3 regions of the Arthrobacter sp. 49Tsu3.1M3 genome follow, and region 1 is predicted to be linked to each of the others. Evidence: riboswitches for the same ligand, from Rfam matches in the RefSeq annotation. Region 1 holds a riboswitch; each other region holds the start of a gene.

Region 1 (5,682 bases):
GTGCTGCGGTGACGCGCCGGCCCGTCGGCGGGGACGCCGTGCACTGCGCCGTCCGTGGGCTCGTTCAGGGACCATCCCGAAGAGCCGCGAGAGGAGCCGGGCGCGTCACGCAGCCCTGCTTCGTTCGCCGTCGCGTCCGAAGTGGTTTGTGGGATTGCCTCGGACGCGGTCCGGGCAAAGGTGGGCAGGGCGGAAGAATTCTCAGGGGTCATTGCTGCACTCCATCGGTCCTGGCAGTAGCACCCTTGGTCGCTCCGGCTCCCTCGAATTTCAGCGAAGGAGGGCGGAACGGTTGCGTGGGAATGGTCGTCTCACGTCACCGGGGGTTGCTGCGGCGTCATCGATCCAGGTCTCTCGGCCGCTCGGGATGGTCATTACCTACTAGAGCTTCAGATGCACCATTCCGCAAAATCGGCGCCGGGAGCGCTGTAATATTCGTTCACCCGGCGTGCGTCCGGTCCAGATCATTCATTTATTCGACAATTGTCCGGAAAGGTCGCAGGAGTAAGGTTGATGCATGGCCCATGTTAACGATCCGGCAGTCATTGACCGCCTCATGCGAACCAAAGGCACGTGGGCGGTGGTCGGCCTCACCACCAACGAATGGCGCTCAGCGTTTGACGTCTCCCTTTATGTCCGGGACCGGATGGGCATGACCATCATTCCGGTCAACCTTCCGGGCGACGACGTCCACGGCGAGAAGGGGTACCGTTCCCTGACTGACATCCCTCCGGAGAAGCACCCGATCGACGTCGTGGACTGCTTCGTCAACTCCCACAGGGTGGGGGCCGTCATAGACGAGGCCATCGCAGTAGGCGCCAAGGCCGTCTGGCTGCAGCTGGGCGTCTTCGACGACGCCGCGACGGACCGCGCCAAGGCCGCCGGGCTGGACGTCGTCGTGAACGCGTGCCCCGCCCGCGAAGGCTGGCGCGTGGGCATCTAACGGCCCGGGAATGACGATCAACAGATCGGGAAGAGTCGGTTACAAAATGTGACCGGCTTTTTCAGTATCCGGTCCCTTGCCGTGTGAGATGGACTCGTAACCATCCCGAGCGGCTGAGAGATCTGGCTCCGTGACGCCGCAGCAACCCCCTCCTTTGAGGACGGTGCTACCGCCAGGACCGATGGAGAACCACTGTGTTCTGAGGCTCCGCGGCTTCGCTCAGCGCTGCCCGGAAGCAAGGACCCAGGGCTTTCCTCGGGCGAGCCCGGAGGAAATCATGAACACGCAGACAGCGGCGGCGCCGCGGCCCCGAGCAGGTGGTGGCCTGTGATCGAGATCCAGAACGTCAGCACGTCATTCGCTTCAGCCGCGGGACCTTTCACGGCCGTCGATGACGTCAGCCTGCACATCAGGCGGGGCACCATCCAGGGCATCATCGGGTTCTCCGGCGCCGGCAAATCCACGCTGCTGCGCAACATCAACCTCCTCGAGCGCCCGACGTCGGGCCGCGTCCTGGTGGACGGCGTGGACCTGGTGACCCTGTCCGACGCCGAGCTCCGGACCAAGCGACACGACATCGGCATGATTTTCCAGCACTTTAATCTCCTCAACAACCTCACAGCCCAGGAAAATGTGGAGCTGTCCCTGAAGTTCGCCGGCGTCGGGAAGGCGGAACGCCGGCGGCGGGCCGCCGAAACCCTGGAAATCGTGGACCTCGCCGACAAAGCGGGAACGTATCCGGCCAAACTCTCCGGGGGCCAGAAGCAGCGGGTGGCGATCGCCCGCGCCCTCGCCACCGGGCCCAAGGTGCTGCTCTGCGACGAGCCGACGTCGGCCGTGGATCCCCGGACGACGTCATCGGTCCTGCAGTACCTGGCCGACGTCAACGCCGAATTCGGCATCACAATCGTGGTGGTCACCCACGAGATGAACGTCATCAAGGCCATCGCGGACAACGTCGCGGTCATGGAGGAAGGCCGGGTGGTGGAGCAGTTCGACCTCGCCGAACTCCAGCGCCCCGGCTTCCACCCGGCGACGTCGATCGGCCGCTACCTGGTCTCCGATGAGATCCAGCTGGACCGCTCCGGGAGGGGCACCCACACCACAGCCGCGTCGGAGGGCCTGATCAATGTTTGACCGCATCCTGGAAATCCTGCCCGAAATCGACGTCGCCATGGGACAGACCCTCACCATGCTGCTGGTGGCCATCCCGCTGGCGGTGCTGCTCGGCACACCGCTAGGTGTCCTGCTCTACACCATCGGTCCCAACGGGCTCAAGCACAGGCCAAAGCTGCACCGGGTCCTGGACGGGCTGGTCAACCTGCTCCGCTCGTTCCCGTTCCTGATCCTGCTGATCGCAATCATTCCCGTGACCAGGTTCATTGTCGGCACGACCATCGGCACGGCCGCCGTCATTGTCCCGCTGACCCTCAACGCCATTCCGTATTTCGCCCGCTTTGTGGAACAGAACCTGAGCCAGCTCGGCGGCGGAGTGGTCGAAGCGGCACGGTCCATGGGCGCCAGCCGGTCCCAGATCGTCCGGGACGTCCTGATTGTGGAGGCAAAGCCCGGACTCGTCAGCTCCATCACCATCATGACCGTCAGCTTCATCTCCTACTCGGCGATGGCAGGCCTGGTGGGCGGCGGCGGAATCGGCGACTTCGCCATCCGGTACGGCTATTACCGCTACGAAACGCCGCTCATGATCACCGCGATTGTCCTGATGATCCTGCTGGTCACCATCGTTCAGCTGGGCGGATCCTATGTTGCCCGGCGCCTGGACAAGCGCCTCTGAGCGCCGGCAGCACCCTCTTCCCACCTCCCTCAGCGGAAAGCACCCCATGACGTCAACACCCAGTACCCGTTTCGACGGACCCCGCCCCCGCCTGCTGATCAGCGCCTTCGTGATGAACACGTCCAGCCACATCATGGGCGGCCAGTGGCGGCGCCCGGAAGCCCAGCAGCACCGGTTCAACGAACTCCAGCTCTGGACCGACCTGGCCCGCCAGCTCGAAGACGCCAAGTTTGACGCGATCTTCTTCGCCGACGTCGTCGGTCTGTACGGCGACTACGACGGCGGGTGGGCATCGCTGCTGAAAAAGGGCCTGCAGGTGCCGTCCAACGACCCCCTCATCCTGCTGTCCGCGCTCGCCACCGGAACGCAGGAGATCGGGCTGGCCGCGACGTCGTCGGTAATTCAGAGCCATCCGTTCCAGTTCGCCCGGCAGATGTCCACGCTGGACCACATCAGCGGCGGCCGGGTGGCCTGGAACATCGTCACCAGCGTGCTGGAAAACGCGCACCGGAACTTCAACGCCACCGAGCTGACCAAGCATGACGAACGCTACGACTGGGCGGACGAATACGTCGAGGCCGCCTACAAACTGTGGGAAGGGTCCTGGGAAGACGATGCGCTGCTCCGGGACAAGGAGACCGGAGTCCACACCGACCCGGAAAAAGTCAGCAAGATCTACCACCGCGGACCCCGCTACTCGATCGACGGACCCCACCTCGCGGCCCCTTCGCCGCAGCGCACCCCGGTGCTCTTCCAGGCCGGAAGCTCCGGCCGCGGCCAGCAGTTCTGCGCCGCCAACGCCGAGGCCACCTTCACCCTCGCGCCGAGCACCGACGTGGCCGCGAAGTACACCGCGGCCGTCCGGGAACAGGCCGTTGCCGCCGGCCGCCATCCGGATGACGTGAAGTTCCTCCAGGGCATGCACTTCGTGGTGGGCGGCACGGAGGCCGAGGCGCTCCGCAAGGCCGACGAGCTCGAGGACAGCCTGGACATTGAGGCCCTGCTGGCCCACGTGGGCGGCGGGTTCGGCGTCGACCTCGGCGGGCTGCCGCTGGACACCCCGCTCGGGGACCTTGAGACGGAAGGCAGCCAGGGGCATCTCACGGCTATCCGCGCTTCCGTCCGAGGCGGCAATCCCACCCTCCGCGACATTGCGCTCTACCGCAGCCGGGCCAACCGGGTGGTGGGAACGCCGGACCAGATCGCGGACCGTCTCGAGCAGTGGCAGGACGCCGGAATTGACGGCATCAACATCATCAACCAGACCATCCCCGGCTCCTACACCGACTTCATCGACGGTGTGCTGCCGGAACTGCGCAGCCGCGGCCTCGCCCAGACCGGCTACGCGCCGGGAACCCTGCGCGAGAAGCTCTTCGGCGCCGGGCCGCGGCTCAACGGCCGGCACCCCGCCGCAGCCTTCCGGGGAGCCTTCACCGAATTCTCCGCGGCGGCCGAAAACCAGCCCGCCGGCGTTACCGCCCAGTCATAGCTCAGCGCGAACCACCACAAAGGACCAAGACCATGCAGCGTAGAAATTTCCTCAAGTATGCCCTCGCCGGCGCCGGTGCAGTCTCCGCCGCGGCACTGACCGGCTGCGGCCTCACCAACCCCGGCGGTGCCGCCGCCAGCGGCGGGAAGACGATCAAGATTATCGTCACCGAGTCCGCCCCGTACCAGGAACCGACCAAGCTGGCCCAGAAGCTGCTCGCGGCCCAGGGCTGGACCCTGGAGCCCACCTTCGTCACGGACATCATCCAGCCCAACCTGGCCGTGGCCAACGGCGAATTCGACGCCAACTTCTTCCAGCACAACGCCTACCTGAAGCAGTTCAACCAGGACAAGGGCCTGGAGAACGTGGGACTGTTCTACGTCTACAGCGCCCCGGGCGGCATCTGGTCTGACAAGTACAAGTCCCTCAAGGAGCTCCCGGACGGCGCCAAGATCGGCATTCCCGTGGACCCGGCGAACAACGGCCGGGCCCTGTTCATGCTGCGCGACGCCGGCCTGCTGGAGCTGTCCGACGCCACCGTGATCCACACCTCGCAAAAGAACATCACGGCCAACCCGAAGAAGCTGCAGTTCGTGGAAGTGGACCAGCAGTCCCTCGCCAAGACCCTTCCCGACGTCGACGCCGGCTTCCTGGTCGCCCGGATGGCCGCCGATGCCGGGCACAGCAAGGACGACGCGCTGGCCTTCGAAACGGATGCGGACCAGGTCCCGTTCCGGATCGTGGTTGCCGGGCGGAAAGATTTTGCCGGGTCGGAGAAGGCCGCGGCCCTCAAGGCCGCCTTCCAGTCCCCGGAGGTCAAAGCCTGGTTTGCCAGCTACCAGAAGGGCATCCTGCCCACCCCCTGGGACCAGGATCCCGCCGCCGACGCCGCCAAGCTCTAGCCCGGCCAACAGCAACCAAGGGAACGCATGTCCTACGCATCAGAGACCCTAGCCCCCGCAGCCCCGTCGGCCGCAGCACCATCGGCCGCGGCCCCGTCGGCCGCGGCCGCCTACGAGACGTTGGCGCAGCGTTTCCGGCCCGTGTTCGCCCGGATCGCGGAGGGCGCGCTGGCCCGCGAGCAGGACAGGGTCCTGCCCTTCGAACAGGTCCGCTGGCTGAACGAGGAAGGCTTCGGCCGGCTGCGGGTGCCCACGGAACACGGGGGCGACGGCATCGGTTTCGAGCCCTTCTTCCGGCTGCTCATCGAACTCGCCGAGGCGGATTCCTCCGTGGCCCACCTCTACCGCTCGCACTTCGCGTTCGTGGAGACCGTCGGCCTGGAATCCGAGGACTTCCGGAACCGCTGGTACCCGAAAGTTGTGGCCGGCGAGATCTTTGGCAACGCCGCCACGGAGAAATCCGGCAATGTCCTGGGCACCACCGGAACCAAGCTGACACGCCACGGCGGGGACTGGCTCTTGAACGGCAGGAAGTACTACACCACCGGCACCA
Region 2 (5,682 bases), on a different contig from region 1:
ATGGGCGCCACGGTGACGATTGACGGCGGGACCCTGACGGTCAGCGGTGGACCGGAGATCAAGGGCGGCGACTTCGACGAGACCAGCGAACTCGCCCCCACCGTGGCCGCGCTCTGCGCCCTCGCCGCCGGCCCCTCGCGGCTGGGCGGCATCGCCCACCTCCGCGGCCATGAAACGGACCGGCTCGCCGCCCTCGTCGCCGAAATCAACCGCCTCGGCGGCGACGCCGAAGAAACCCCCGACGGCCTCATCATCCGCCCGGCCCCGCTGCACGGCGGTGTGGTGCACAGCTACGCGGACCACCGCATGGCCACCGCCGGCGCCATTCTGGGCCTTGCCGTACGCGGGGTGGAAGTCGAGGACATCGCAACCACGGCCAAGACCATGCCCGATTTCCCGCAACTCTGGGAAGCGATGCTGGCCCAGGGACCCGCCGCAGATGAGGACACCGCCGGTGGCACGCAGCACTGATTCCTGGGACGAGTCCGACGTCCGGATCCGGCCGAACAAGAAGGGCACACGGCCCCGCACCAAGGACCGGCCCAGCTACGACGACGCCGTCACCGGACGCATCATCACCGTCGACCGCGGCCGCTACACCGCCGTCGTCGGCGAAGGGACCGCGGACGAACGCAAGATCATCGCGGCCCGGGCCCGTGAGCTGCGCCGCAACCCGGTGGTTGCCGGCGACTTCGTCTCCCTCGTCGGGGATGTCACCGGTGAGCCCGACACCCTCGCGCGGCTGGTCAAGATCCAGGACCGCAAGACGCTGCTGCGCCGCAGTGCCGACGACACGGACCCGATCGAACGCGCCGTCGTGGCCAACGCCGACCAGCTGGTTGTGGTGGTCGCCGCCGCCAACCCCGAGCCGCGGACCGGTTTCATCGACCGTGCGCTGGTGGCCGCGTACGACGCCGGCATTGAGCCGCTGCTGCTCGTCACCAAGGCCGACGTCAAGGATCCCGCCGAGCTGCTGTCCAACTACCAGCACCTCGACTTCCCCGTCATCATCTCCAAGACCGCCGACTCCGCCGCTTCCGGCATCGACGCCCGCTCCGACGACGGACTTTCGGCCCGGCTCGACAAGGACGCGGTGTCCCAGCTGCGCGACTACCTCGACGGCAAGGTCACCGTGATGCTGGGCCATTCCGGCGTCGGCAAGTCCACCATGGTCAACGCCCTGACCGGCGCCGAGCGGGCCACGGGAGGCGTGAACGCGGTAACCGGCCGCGGCCGCCACACGTCCTCCTCGGCACTGGCGCTCAAAGTCAACGATGCCCCGGCCGGCAGCTGGATCATCGACACCCCCGGCATCCGGTCCTTCGGCCTGGCCCACGTGGACCCGGACCGGATCCTGCGTTCCTTCCCGGACCTGGAACCCGGCACCGATGATTGCGAACGCGGCTGCAAGCACGACTCCACGGCCGTCAACTGCGGCGTCGACAAGTGGGTTGCGGCCGGGCACGCGGGGCCCTCGGGACCGGCCAGGCTCGCGTCCCTGCGCCGGCTGCTGGGCACGGACCCGCGGATGGAAGCGCAGGAAACCAAGGAACTGGGCACCGTCTCCTAGCCGGACCGGCGGCGGGGCGGCGGCGCCGTGCCGCGGCCTCCCGCCCGGCAGCCAGGTTTGACGGTAGTTTGGAACCATGAGCCAACCCGCTTCGAGCTACAACGATGACCTGCGCCTTGCCCATGTACTGGCAGATTCGGTCGATTCCCAGACCATGAGCCGCTTCAAGGCGCTCGACCTTCGGATCGAGACGAAGCCTGACCTCACACCCGTCACCGATGCCGACAAGTCCGCGGAAGAGGCCATCCGCGGCCAGCTCTCCCGGTCACGTCCGCGTGACGCAGTCCTGGGCGAAGAATTCGGCAGCTCGGGCCACGGCTCCCGCCGGTGGATCATCGACCCGATCGACGGCACGAAGAACTTTGTCCGCGGTGTCCCGGTCTGGGCCACCCTGATCGCCCTCGTCGACGAGGGCGAGCCGGTGGTCGGCGTCGTCAGCGCGCCGGCACTGGGCAAGCGCTGGTGGGCCGCCAAGGGTGCAGGCGCCTACACGGGCCGCTCGCTCGCCGCCGCCACACGGTTGAAGGTATCCAACGTCTCCAATCTCGAGGACGCCTCGCTGTCCTACTCCAGCCTTGGCGGCTGGAAGGAACGCGGGAACCTGGATGAGTTCCTGGGTCTGACCGAGGAAGTGTGGCGGACCCGCGCCTACGGTGACTTCTGGTCATACTGCCTCGTGGCCGAGGGCGCTGTGGACATCGCCTGCGAACCCGAGCTGAACCTGTACGACATGGCAGCCCTGGTGCCGATCGTGACCGAGGCCGGCGGCCGCTTCACCTCGCTCGAAGGCGAGGACGGTCCCTTCGGCGGCAACGCCCTGGCCACCAATTCGATCCTGCACTCGGAAGTCCTCAAGCGGCTCAACCCCGGGCTCGACGACCTCTTCCAGGCGCACCCGAACAACTGAACCGCGCCCGTAATAATCCGCTTCACAATCGGTGCCCGCCTTTTCCCCGGCTGCGCCGATGTCCTACGCTCGATGCAGGTCACGAGTGCCAGCGCTAAACCCCGGTTTGCTGGCCGGCAACCCTCCAGTCGCGGTGGGGTGCCCCGGGTGACGACCTGGCCGGTCCGGAACGGACCCGGCAAGCGCGGATTCCCACGGTGTGGGGTCCTGTTCGAGTGAGGTCCCATGACAACTGCCATTTTTCCCGTTGCCACTGAATTCCATGCTGCTGGTGCAGAACAGTCCGCAGGGCAGGCTGATGGCCGCCAGGCCCTCGCGGCCCGCCCGCTGGCAGCCGTCACCGGGGCCGAAATCCAGGCACCGCTGATCACCGGCGGCCACGCGCGCTACGCCAACCTTGACTACGGCGCCTCCGCCCCGGCCCTGTCCGTGGTCTCGGCCTACCTGAATGAAATCCTGCCGTACTACGCAAGCGTGCACCGCGGCGCCGGCTACGCATCGCAGATCAGCACTTCCGTCTACGAGAACGCCCGGGACATCGTGCGGGACTTCGTGGGCGGCCGGCCCGACGATTCCGTGATCTTCACCCGCAACACCACCGATTCCCTGAACCTGCTGGCCGGCTGCCTGCCGCTGCGCGACGGGCGGGCCGCGGGCGAGGTCCTCTACCTCGACATCGAACACCACGCCAACCTCCTGCCCTGGCAGAATGTCCCGCACCGCAGCGTCGTGGCCGCCGCCACCCTCGCGGCCACCGTGGACCGCCTGCGCGACGAACTCGCCCGCGGCGGCGTCAGCCTGCTGGCCGTCACCGGCGCCTCCAACGTCACCGGCGAGATCCTCCCGATCCGCACCCTGGCCGCCCTGGCGCACGAATACGGCGCCAGGATCGTCGTCGACGCCGCGCAGCTCGCCCCGCACCGGCGGATCAATATCGCCGCGGACGACGTCGACTACCTCGCCTTCTCGGGGCACAAGCTGTACGCCCCGTTCGGCGCCGGCGTGCTGGTGGGGCGGACGGACTGGCTCGACGCCGGCACCCCGCACCTGGCCGGCGGCGGCGCGGTCCGCGATGCCCGGCTCGACTCCGTCAGCTGGACCACAGGGCCTGCCCGGCACGAGGGTGGCTCGCCGAACGTCCTCGGCGCGGCGGCCCTCGCCCGCGCCACCCAGGTCATTGCGGCCCTGGACCCGGAGCAGTGGCAGGCCCACGAGGACGCCATCCGGTCCTTCCTCGTCGAGGGCCTCCAGGGCATCGAGGGAGTAACCGTGCACCGGATCTTTGCCGATTCGGCGTCCGGGTCTTCCTCTGCTTCTTCCGCTGGAAGCGATCACCCGGACACCGGCACGATCGGCGTCGTGAACTTTTCCGTGGAAGGCTACGACGCCGGACTGGTCGCCGCCTACCTGTCGGCCGAACACGGCATTGGCCTGCGCGACGGCCGCTTCTGCGCCCACCCGCTGCTCAAGCGGCTCGGCCTGCCCGCCGGTTCCCTGCGGGCCAGCTTCGGCCTCGGCTCACGGCTGGAGGACGCCGAACGCCTGCTGGCCGGACTGCAGCAGCTGCGGCAGAACGGACTCGGCTGGGATTACGTGGTGGACGCCGGCCGCTGGGTGCCGGCCAACGATACCCGCAGCTACCCGCACTGGGCGCCGAACACCCCGGGCACCGCCGGCGCTGCGCCCTGCACCCTCGACTAGGGCAGGACCAGGGCCCGGCGCGGGTGCGGTAAATTCGAAGGGTATCTGAAACCAGCAGGACCTTCCCGAAGGAGATCGCACGTGGCAAGCGCCGGCCCCAGGCTGCACAGCGGACCGAAGCTGCACAACGGACCAAAACTGCACAGCGAGCGGCGCCAGGAACTCGGACAAAGCTTCCAGGACGGCGGCGAGCACTACGAACGCGTCCGCCCCGGCTATCCGCAGGAGTCGGCCGACTGGCTGGTCCCGGCGGGAGCCAGGGACGCCGCGGACATTGGCGCGGGCACCGGGAAGTTCACTTCCCTTTTGGCGGAACGCGGACTGGGCACGGTGGCCGTGGACCCCTCTGCCGACATGCTCGGGCAGTTGCGCCGGACCCTGCCGGACGTCACGGCCATCGAGGGCAGCGCCGAGGACACCGGTCTCGAGCCGGAGTCCTTTGACCTGGTCACGGTCGCCCAGGCGTGGCACTGGTGCGACTCCGGCCTGGCCAGCACCGAGATTGCCCGGATCCTGCGGCCGCACGGCGTGCTGGGCCTGATCTGGAACCAGCTGGACACCAGCGTGCCCTGGGTGCACAGGCTCTCCCGGATCATGCACGCCGGGGACGTGCACAAACCGCACTTCCGTCCGGCCGTGGGCGCCGAGTTCACCGGGCTGGAGAGCCACCTGACGCGCTGGGAGGATTCCGTCACGACGGAGGACATCCAGGAGCTGGCCAAGTCCCGCAGCTACTATCTCGCGGCATCGGACTCCACCCGGGCCAAGGTCACAGCCAACCTCGCCTGGTACCTGCACGAGCACCTGGGGCACACCCCGGGCGAGGTGCTCCGGCTGCCCTACCTGACCCAGACGTGGCGGGCCTTCCGGGCCTGATGCACGCTCACCCCGGACTCCCCCGGATTGCACGCAGCGCCCGCCGGGCCTATTGTTTCGGTATGCCTAATAATTTCTTATAGGCACATGAAACTTTGACACCGGCTGTTTTCCGGCCGGCGCCGATCATCGCGTCACCGCCGACGCGCCAATCACAGGAGCTTGCAGTGCTGGAGGTAACGGGACACGGGCAACCGGCGCAGGACGCCCCCACTTACAAACACCCGGGTGCCCGGAGGGCGCTGATCGGCCTGTTGGGGCCGGCGTTCGTGGCGTCGATCGCCTACGTGGACCCCGGAAACGTGGCCGCCAACCTGACCGCCGGGGCGCAGTACGGCTACCTGCTCGTGTGGGTCCTCGTGGCCGCCAACGTCATGGCAGTCCTCGTCCAGTACCAGTCCGCCAAGCTCGGGATCGTCACCGGAAAGAGCCTTCCGGAGATCCTCGGCGAACGGCTCAAGCCGCTGTGGCGCCGCGCCTTCTGGGTCCAGGCCGAAGTCGTCGCCGCCGCCACCGACCTCGCGGAGGTGGTGGGCGGCGCAATCGCCCTGTACCTGCTCTTCGGCCTGCCCCTCCCCCTTGGCGCCGTGATTGTCGGCGCCGTGTCCATGCTCCTGCTCGCCGTCCA
Region 3 (5,682 bases), on a different contig from region 1:
AAAGCCGCACCAGCCCGGGATTCACCCCGGCGATCACCTGCTGTTCGGGCGAGAGCTGGCTGTGGGTGGTCGACGCCGGATGGATCACCAACGACCGGACATCGCCGATGTTCGCGACGTGCGAATGCAGTTCGAGGGCGTCGACGAACCGCTTGCCGGCCTCCGCTCCCCCGGCAATGTTGAACGCCACGACGGCGCCGGTCCCCTTGGGCCCGTACTTGCGGCCGCGCTCGTACCAGGGGCTGGACGGCAGCCCGGCGTAGGCGACCGATTCGACGTCGTCCCGCCCCTCCAGCCATTGCGCCACCTTCGTGGCGTTGGCCACGTGGCGCTCGACGCGCAGGCTCAGCGTTTCGATGCCCTGGGCGATGAGGAAGGCGTTGAACGGGGACACCGCGGAGCCAAGGTCGCGCAGGAGCTGGACCCGGGCCTTAAGGATGTAGGAGAGGTTCGCGCCCAGCGCGCCGTCGGCTCCGAGGTCGCGGGCGTAGACCAGGCCGTTGTAGGTGGGGTCCGGGCTGTTGAAGCCGGGGAACCGCTCCGGGTCCTTCCCGAAGTCGAAGTTGCCGGAGTCCACGATCACGCCGGCGATTGCGGCGCCGTGCCCGCCGAGGTACTTGGTGGCGGAATGCACCACGATGTCCGCGCCCCACTCGATCGGCCGGATCAGGTAGGGGGTGGAGAGCGTGTTGTCTACCACCAGCGGCACGCCGGCCTCGTGCGCCACGCCGGAGACGCCCTCGATGTCCAGCACGTCCTGGCGGGGGTTGGAGACCACTTCGCCGAAGAACAGCTTGGTGTTGGGCTGGACGGCGTCCCGCCACTGGTCCAGGTTGTCCGGGTCTGCCACGAAGGTAACGGAGATGCCGAACTTCTTCAGCGTGTGCGCGAGCAGGTTGTAGGTACCGCCGTAGAGGCTGGGGCTGGCCACCACGTGGTCGCCGGCCTCGGCGATATTGAGGATCGCGAACGTCTCGGCGGCCTGGCCGGAGCTGAGCAGCAGCGCCGCGAGGCCGCCTTCCAGGCTGGCGACGCGCTGTTCGACGGCGTCCTGGGTCGGGTTGCCGATCCGGGTGTAGATGGGCGCGAGCTCGGCGAGCGCGAAGCGGTTCGCGGCGCTTTCGGCGCTGGGGAACACGAACGACGTCGTCTGGTAGATGGGCAGGGCACGCGCGCCGGTGGCGCTATCCGGCTCCTGGCCGGCGTGGATCTGGCGGGTTTCAAAGGACCAGGCGTTGGACATTGGTGCTCCTCGAGTCACTGGGCACAGCACCGGCCGGGGCTTTCGGCCCGAACCGGAACAGGCGCCGCGCTTGCCCTCCGGCGGGCGCCGGACGGCCAGGTCTTCACCCGGGGCACCCCACCGCGATACGAGGGTTGCCGGCCAGCAAGCCGGGGCTGTGCGCTGGCACTCATGACCTGGCTTCAGTGTAGGAATGGCGGCGCAGCCCTGGATAGCTTTGTGACGAAGATGAAGACGGCCGCCGTGACGGAGCATCGGGGCGCCGCGTTCGGCGCCCCGGGACGTCCCATGACGGTTAGGGGAGCCTAAGCTGAGAGGTCCATCACAAAGTGCCAAGATGATGGCATGCGCATGGATCACGTCTCTTACGCCTGTGAACACGATGGCTTGGCAGCCACCACTGAACGTATTGCGTCTGCCCTCGGCGTTGAAGCCGTGAAGGGTGGAGTGCACCCCCGTTTCGGGACACGCAACATGATTATCCCGCTCGCGGGACACAAGTACCTGGAAGTCGTGGAGGTCCTGAACCACCCGGCCTCCGACAAGGCCCCGTTCGGCCAGGCCGTCCGGGCACGCTCCGAGGCCGGCGGCGGCTGGATGGGCTGGTGCGTCGAGGTTGACGACCTGGCCCCGTTCGAGGAGCGGCTCGGCCGCGCCGCCGTCAACGGCAACCGGAAGTTTCCCGACGGCCGCGAACTGGTCTGGAAGCAGATCGGCATCCTGGGGCTCATCGCCGACCCCCAGGTGCCGTACATGCTCAAGTGGGAGGGCGACCCGGAACTGCACCCGTCCAACGCCTACGCGAGCGATGTCAAGATGTCCGCACTGACCATTGCCGGTTCGGCCGCGCGCGTCACGGAGTGGCTGGGCGAACCAGTTGAAAAGCCGCTGGAAGACGTCGCCGTGAACTGGATCGCGCCGCACGGTACTCCCGGCATCCTCTCTGTCACCTTCGAGACCGCCTCCGGAGCGGTCACGATCTAACGCTCCACCTGCCCCACGCTTCGGCCGCCATCTCTTAGGTGCCAACGTTGTCACCTAGGAGACGGCGGCCGAGATCATTTAAGGCCGGGCGATGGCGCCGGCAGTACAACCAGCACCATCAGCCCAGGCCCACGGCCTTGCCGAACAGGCTGAACCCCACGAACGCCACAGTGTCCAGGATGGCGTGGGCGATCACCAGCGGCATCACCCGTTTGGTCCGCGTGTAGACCAGCGCGAAGACGACGCCCATCACCGCGTTGCCGATGAACGGCCCGAACCCCTGGTACAGGTGATAGCTGCCGCGGAGCAGGGCGCTGGCGGCGATGGCCGCCGGCACGCTCCAGCCCAGTTTCCCGAGCCGGTCCAGCAGGTACGCGACCACGATCACTTCCTCGACCACCGCGTGCCGGATCGCGGACAGGACCAGCACCGGCACGGTCCACCAGTACGCGTCCAGGGCGCTGGGGATGATCGCCGTCGTGATCCCCAGCGCCCGGCCGGCGGCGTAGAGCCCCAGGGACGGAATGCCGATGAGCGCGGCGAGTCCGAGACCCTGCAGGAGGTCCTTGCCGGGCCGGGCGAAGTCGAAACCGATCCTTCGGAACGCCGAGGTTCCGCGCTCCCCGGCCGGCCAGTGCTCGGTGAGGAAATAGATCACGAGGGCCACCGGCACCAGGGCGAAGATGATGTCCAGCAACTGGTAGGTGAGGTCGAAGTATTCGCGTGCGCTCTGTGAGCGGTTCAGGGTGGATGTGCCCTGGGCCAGCGGCGCCGTGGTCATCTTGTCCAGCAACTGCACCAGGGAGTAGATCGCGGACTGCCCCAGCGACAACCCCAGGACAATCAACACTTCGAACCGCAGCCGGCGGCGGGAGGGAACCAACATGGTTCTATCTTGCCTGCACTTGCCGATAGTTTGCTGGTGCCCGCGTGGCGCCGGCCGAACGGGGTTTTGCCTGCGGCACCTGCTTTTGGGAGCCCTATGCTTGGGGATTATGAGTGCGCCCCGGAAAATCATCATGATCCGGCACGGCCAGTCTGCCGCCAATGCCGACACCTCGATCTACAACCGTGTTCCGGACTACCGGATCCCGTTGACCGCGCTGGGCCTGGAGCAGGCCACCGCGGCCGGGGAGGAAGTCCGGCGCCAGCTGGACGGCCGCCCGGTGTGCGTCTACGTCTCACCGTATCTGCGCGCCTACCAGACCCTCGAGGCGCTGAATCTCGGCCCGCTCGTCGAGCGGGTGATCGAGGAACCGCGCCTGCGCGAACAGGACTGGGCCAATTTCCAGATCGCCGGCGACATCGAGGACCAGAAGGAGCTCCGCAACGCCTACGGGCACTTCTTCTACCGCTTCCGCGAGGGCGAGTCCGGTTCCGATGTGTATGACAGGATTTCTTCCTTCATGGAAACCCTGTACCGGCACTGGTCCAGGCCCGGCAATGCCCCGAACGCGCTGTTCGTGACGCACGGATTGACCATGCGGCTGTTCTGCATGCGCTGGTTCCACTGGTCGGTGGAATATTTCGAGTCCCTGAACAACCCCGAGAACGCCGAGGTCCGCACCCTGCTGCGCACCTCGCACGGCAAGTACGAGCTCGACAAGCCCTTCACACAGTGGGAGAAGAGGCGCGTGGACGAGACCGTCCTGGACGCACCGCCCATGATGTTCTAAGGCCCGTCAGCGGACCGGCTGCGCCACGCCGGCGCGCCACACCGCGTGCGTCAAAGGGATGCCGGGCCGGTAGGCCAGGTGCGTGGCGGAAGGCGCGTTGAGCAGGTGCAGGTCCGCACGGTGTCCGACGGCGATCGAGCCCACCGCGCGGCCGCCGTCGACGTCGTTCCCGGACTCCCGGCGCAGGGCCAGCGCGCCGCCGTAGGTCGCGGCGCGCACCGCCTCGTGGACGCTGAGCCGCATCTGCAGCACGGCGGTGGTGACACAGAACGCCATGGAGCTGGTGTACGACGTGCCGGGGTTGCAGTTGGAGGCCAGCGCCAGCTGCACACCGGCGTCGAGCAGTTCCCGGCCGGGGGCCAGCGGCTGCCGGGTGGAAAGATCGCAGGCCGGCAGGCACGTGGCAACCGTGCCCCGCGTGCCGCTGCCGCCGGCGGCGTCCCAGCCGGCCCAGCTGCCGGCGAGGGCATCGACGTCCCCGGCCGACAGGTAGTTCACGTGGTCCACGCTGGCGGCACCGACTTCCACCGCCAGCCGGACGCCGGGGCCCTCGCCGAGCTGGTTGCCGTGGACGCGCAGGCCCAGCCCGGCGGCCTTGCAGGCCAGCAGCACCCGGCGGGACTGGTCCTCGTTGAAGGCGCCCTGCTCGCAAAAGACGTCGGCCCAGCGGGCGTAGGGCCGGACGGCGGTGAGCATCGGCCCGCAGACCAGCTCCGTGTATTCCTCCGCGTCCATCCCGGCAGGAACGAGGTGCGCCCCCAGGTAGGTCACCTCGTCCGCCACGGTGGAGGCGATGCGGGCGCTGCGGGCCTCGTTCTCGACGTCCAGGCCGTAGCCGGTCTTGGTCTCCAGGTAGGTGGTGCCCTGCGACACCGCCTCCGCGACGCGGCCCATCGCCAGCCGGGTGAGGTCGAAGTCGCTCGTGCTCCGGGTGGCGTCGGTGGTGACGGCGATCCCGCCGGCGCTGTAGGTCTCCCCCGCCATCCGGGCCTCGAACTCGGCCGTGCGGTCCCCCGCGAAGATCAGGTGCGTGTGGGAGTCGACCCAGCCCGGCAGGAGCGCCCGGCCCCCGGCATCCACCCGTTCGTCCGCCGCCGGGGCCTCGGCCGCAGGCCCGAGCCAGGAAATCCGCTCCCCCTCGATCACCACCGCCGCGTCGCGGAGGACGCGGTGTTCCGCGTCCTGGGTCATCAGTTCGGCGATATTGGTGATGAGGGTACTCATGGATCCATTCTTCAGCGCCGGATGGACCAGCGGGTCGCGGCCAGCGCCTCCGCTGTCCGGGATGCCGGACTAGCGTCCCGCGCCGGGGCGGAGCCCTGGCCCGCGAGGATCAGCCCGGCGGCCAGTTCCGCGACGCCGGATGAGGTCTGGAATCCGTACCCGCCCTGGCCGGCGAGCCAGAAGAATCCGGTGGCCTCGGCGTCGAACCCCACTACCGGGACGCCGTCGGCCGCCTCCGTGCGCAGCCCCGTCCAGGCTGTGCGGACGTTGCGGATCCCGAGCGTCGTGATCGCGTTGAGCCGGGCGATGACCCGTTCGACGTCGCCGGGATAGGGCCGGGCGTCCTCGGGTCCGCTCGGCACGTGTTCGGCGGGCGAGATCAGGACCTGGCCGTCGTCCGGCCGGAAATAGAAGCTGTCATCGGCCGCCGCCACCATCGGGCAGGCTTCCGGAAGGGGATTCTCGACTTCGACGATCGCCGCGGTGCGCCGGTACGGCTGCAGGCCCAGCTTCTCGACGCCGCTGAGGACGGCGAGCTCGTCGGCCCAGGCACCG

What was found. Region 1 has a riboswitch for S-adenosylmethionine ahead of B5X90_RS18005 (methionine ABC transporter ATP-binding protein). Riboswitches for the same ligand answer to the same signal wherever they lie in the genome.
Region 2: another riboswitch for S-adenosylmethionine. It lies ahead of B5X90_RS11395 (aminotransferase class V-fold PLP-dependent enzyme); the one in region 1 lies ahead of B5X90_RS18005 (methionine ABC transporter ATP-binding protein).
Region 3: another riboswitch for S-adenosylmethionine. It lies ahead of B5X90_RS07510 (bifunctional o-acetylhomoserine/o-acetylserine sulfhydrylase); the one in region 1 lies ahead of B5X90_RS18005 (methionine ABC transporter ATP-binding protein).

Annotation. Positions count from the first base shown of each region.
Region 1 is NZ_FUZD01000022.1:42,022-47,703, reverse strand. It holds gene acs (acetate--CoA ligase) at 1-212, opposite strand, end outside; gene B5X90_RS18010 (CoA-binding protein) at 518-943, shown strand; SAM riboswitch class I at 1,041-1,131, shown strand; gene B5X90_RS18005 (methionine ABC transporter ATP-binding protein) at 1,271-2,080, shown strand; gene B5X90_RS18000 (methionine ABC transporter permease) at 2,073-2,738, shown strand; gene B5X90_RS17995 (LLM class flavin-dependent oxidoreductase) at 2,785-4,227, shown strand; gene B5X90_RS17990 (MetQ/NlpA family ABC transporter substrate-binding protein) at 4,260-5,129, shown strand; gene B5X90_RS17985 (acyl-CoA dehydrogenase family protein) at 5,157-5,682, shown strand, end outside.
Region 2 is NZ_FUZD01000008.1:136,225-141,906, reverse strand. It holds gene aroA (3-phosphoshikimate 1-carboxyvinyltransferase) at 1-471, shown strand, start outside; gene B5X90_RS11405 (ribosome small subunit-dependent GTPase A) at 455-1,570, shown strand; gene hisN (histidinol-phosphatase) at 1,647-2,477, shown strand; SAM riboswitch class IV at 2,555-2,668, shown strand; gene B5X90_RS11395 (aminotransferase class V-fold PLP-dependent enzyme) at 2,703-4,178, shown strand; gene B5X90_RS11390 (class I SAM-dependent methyltransferase) at 4,260-5,054, shown strand; gene B5X90_RS11385 (Nramp family divalent metal transporter) at 5,222-5,682, shown strand, end outside.
Region 3 is NZ_FUZD01000004.1:192,093-197,774, forward strand. It holds gene B5X90_RS07510 (bifunctional o-acetylhomoserine/o-acetylserine sulfhydrylase) at 1-1,243, opposite strand, end outside; SAM riboswitch class IV at 1,305-1,420, opposite strand; gene B5X90_RS07515 (VOC family protein) at 1,589-2,227, shown strand; gene B5X90_RS07520 (CPBP family intramembrane glutamic endopeptidase) at 2,346-3,113, opposite strand; gene B5X90_RS07525 (histidine phosphatase family protein) at 3,223-3,903, shown strand; gene B5X90_RS07530 (imidazolonepropionase) at 3,910-5,127, opposite strand; gene B5X90_RS07535 (NAD(P)/FAD-dependent oxidoreductase) at 5,139-5,682, opposite strand, start outside.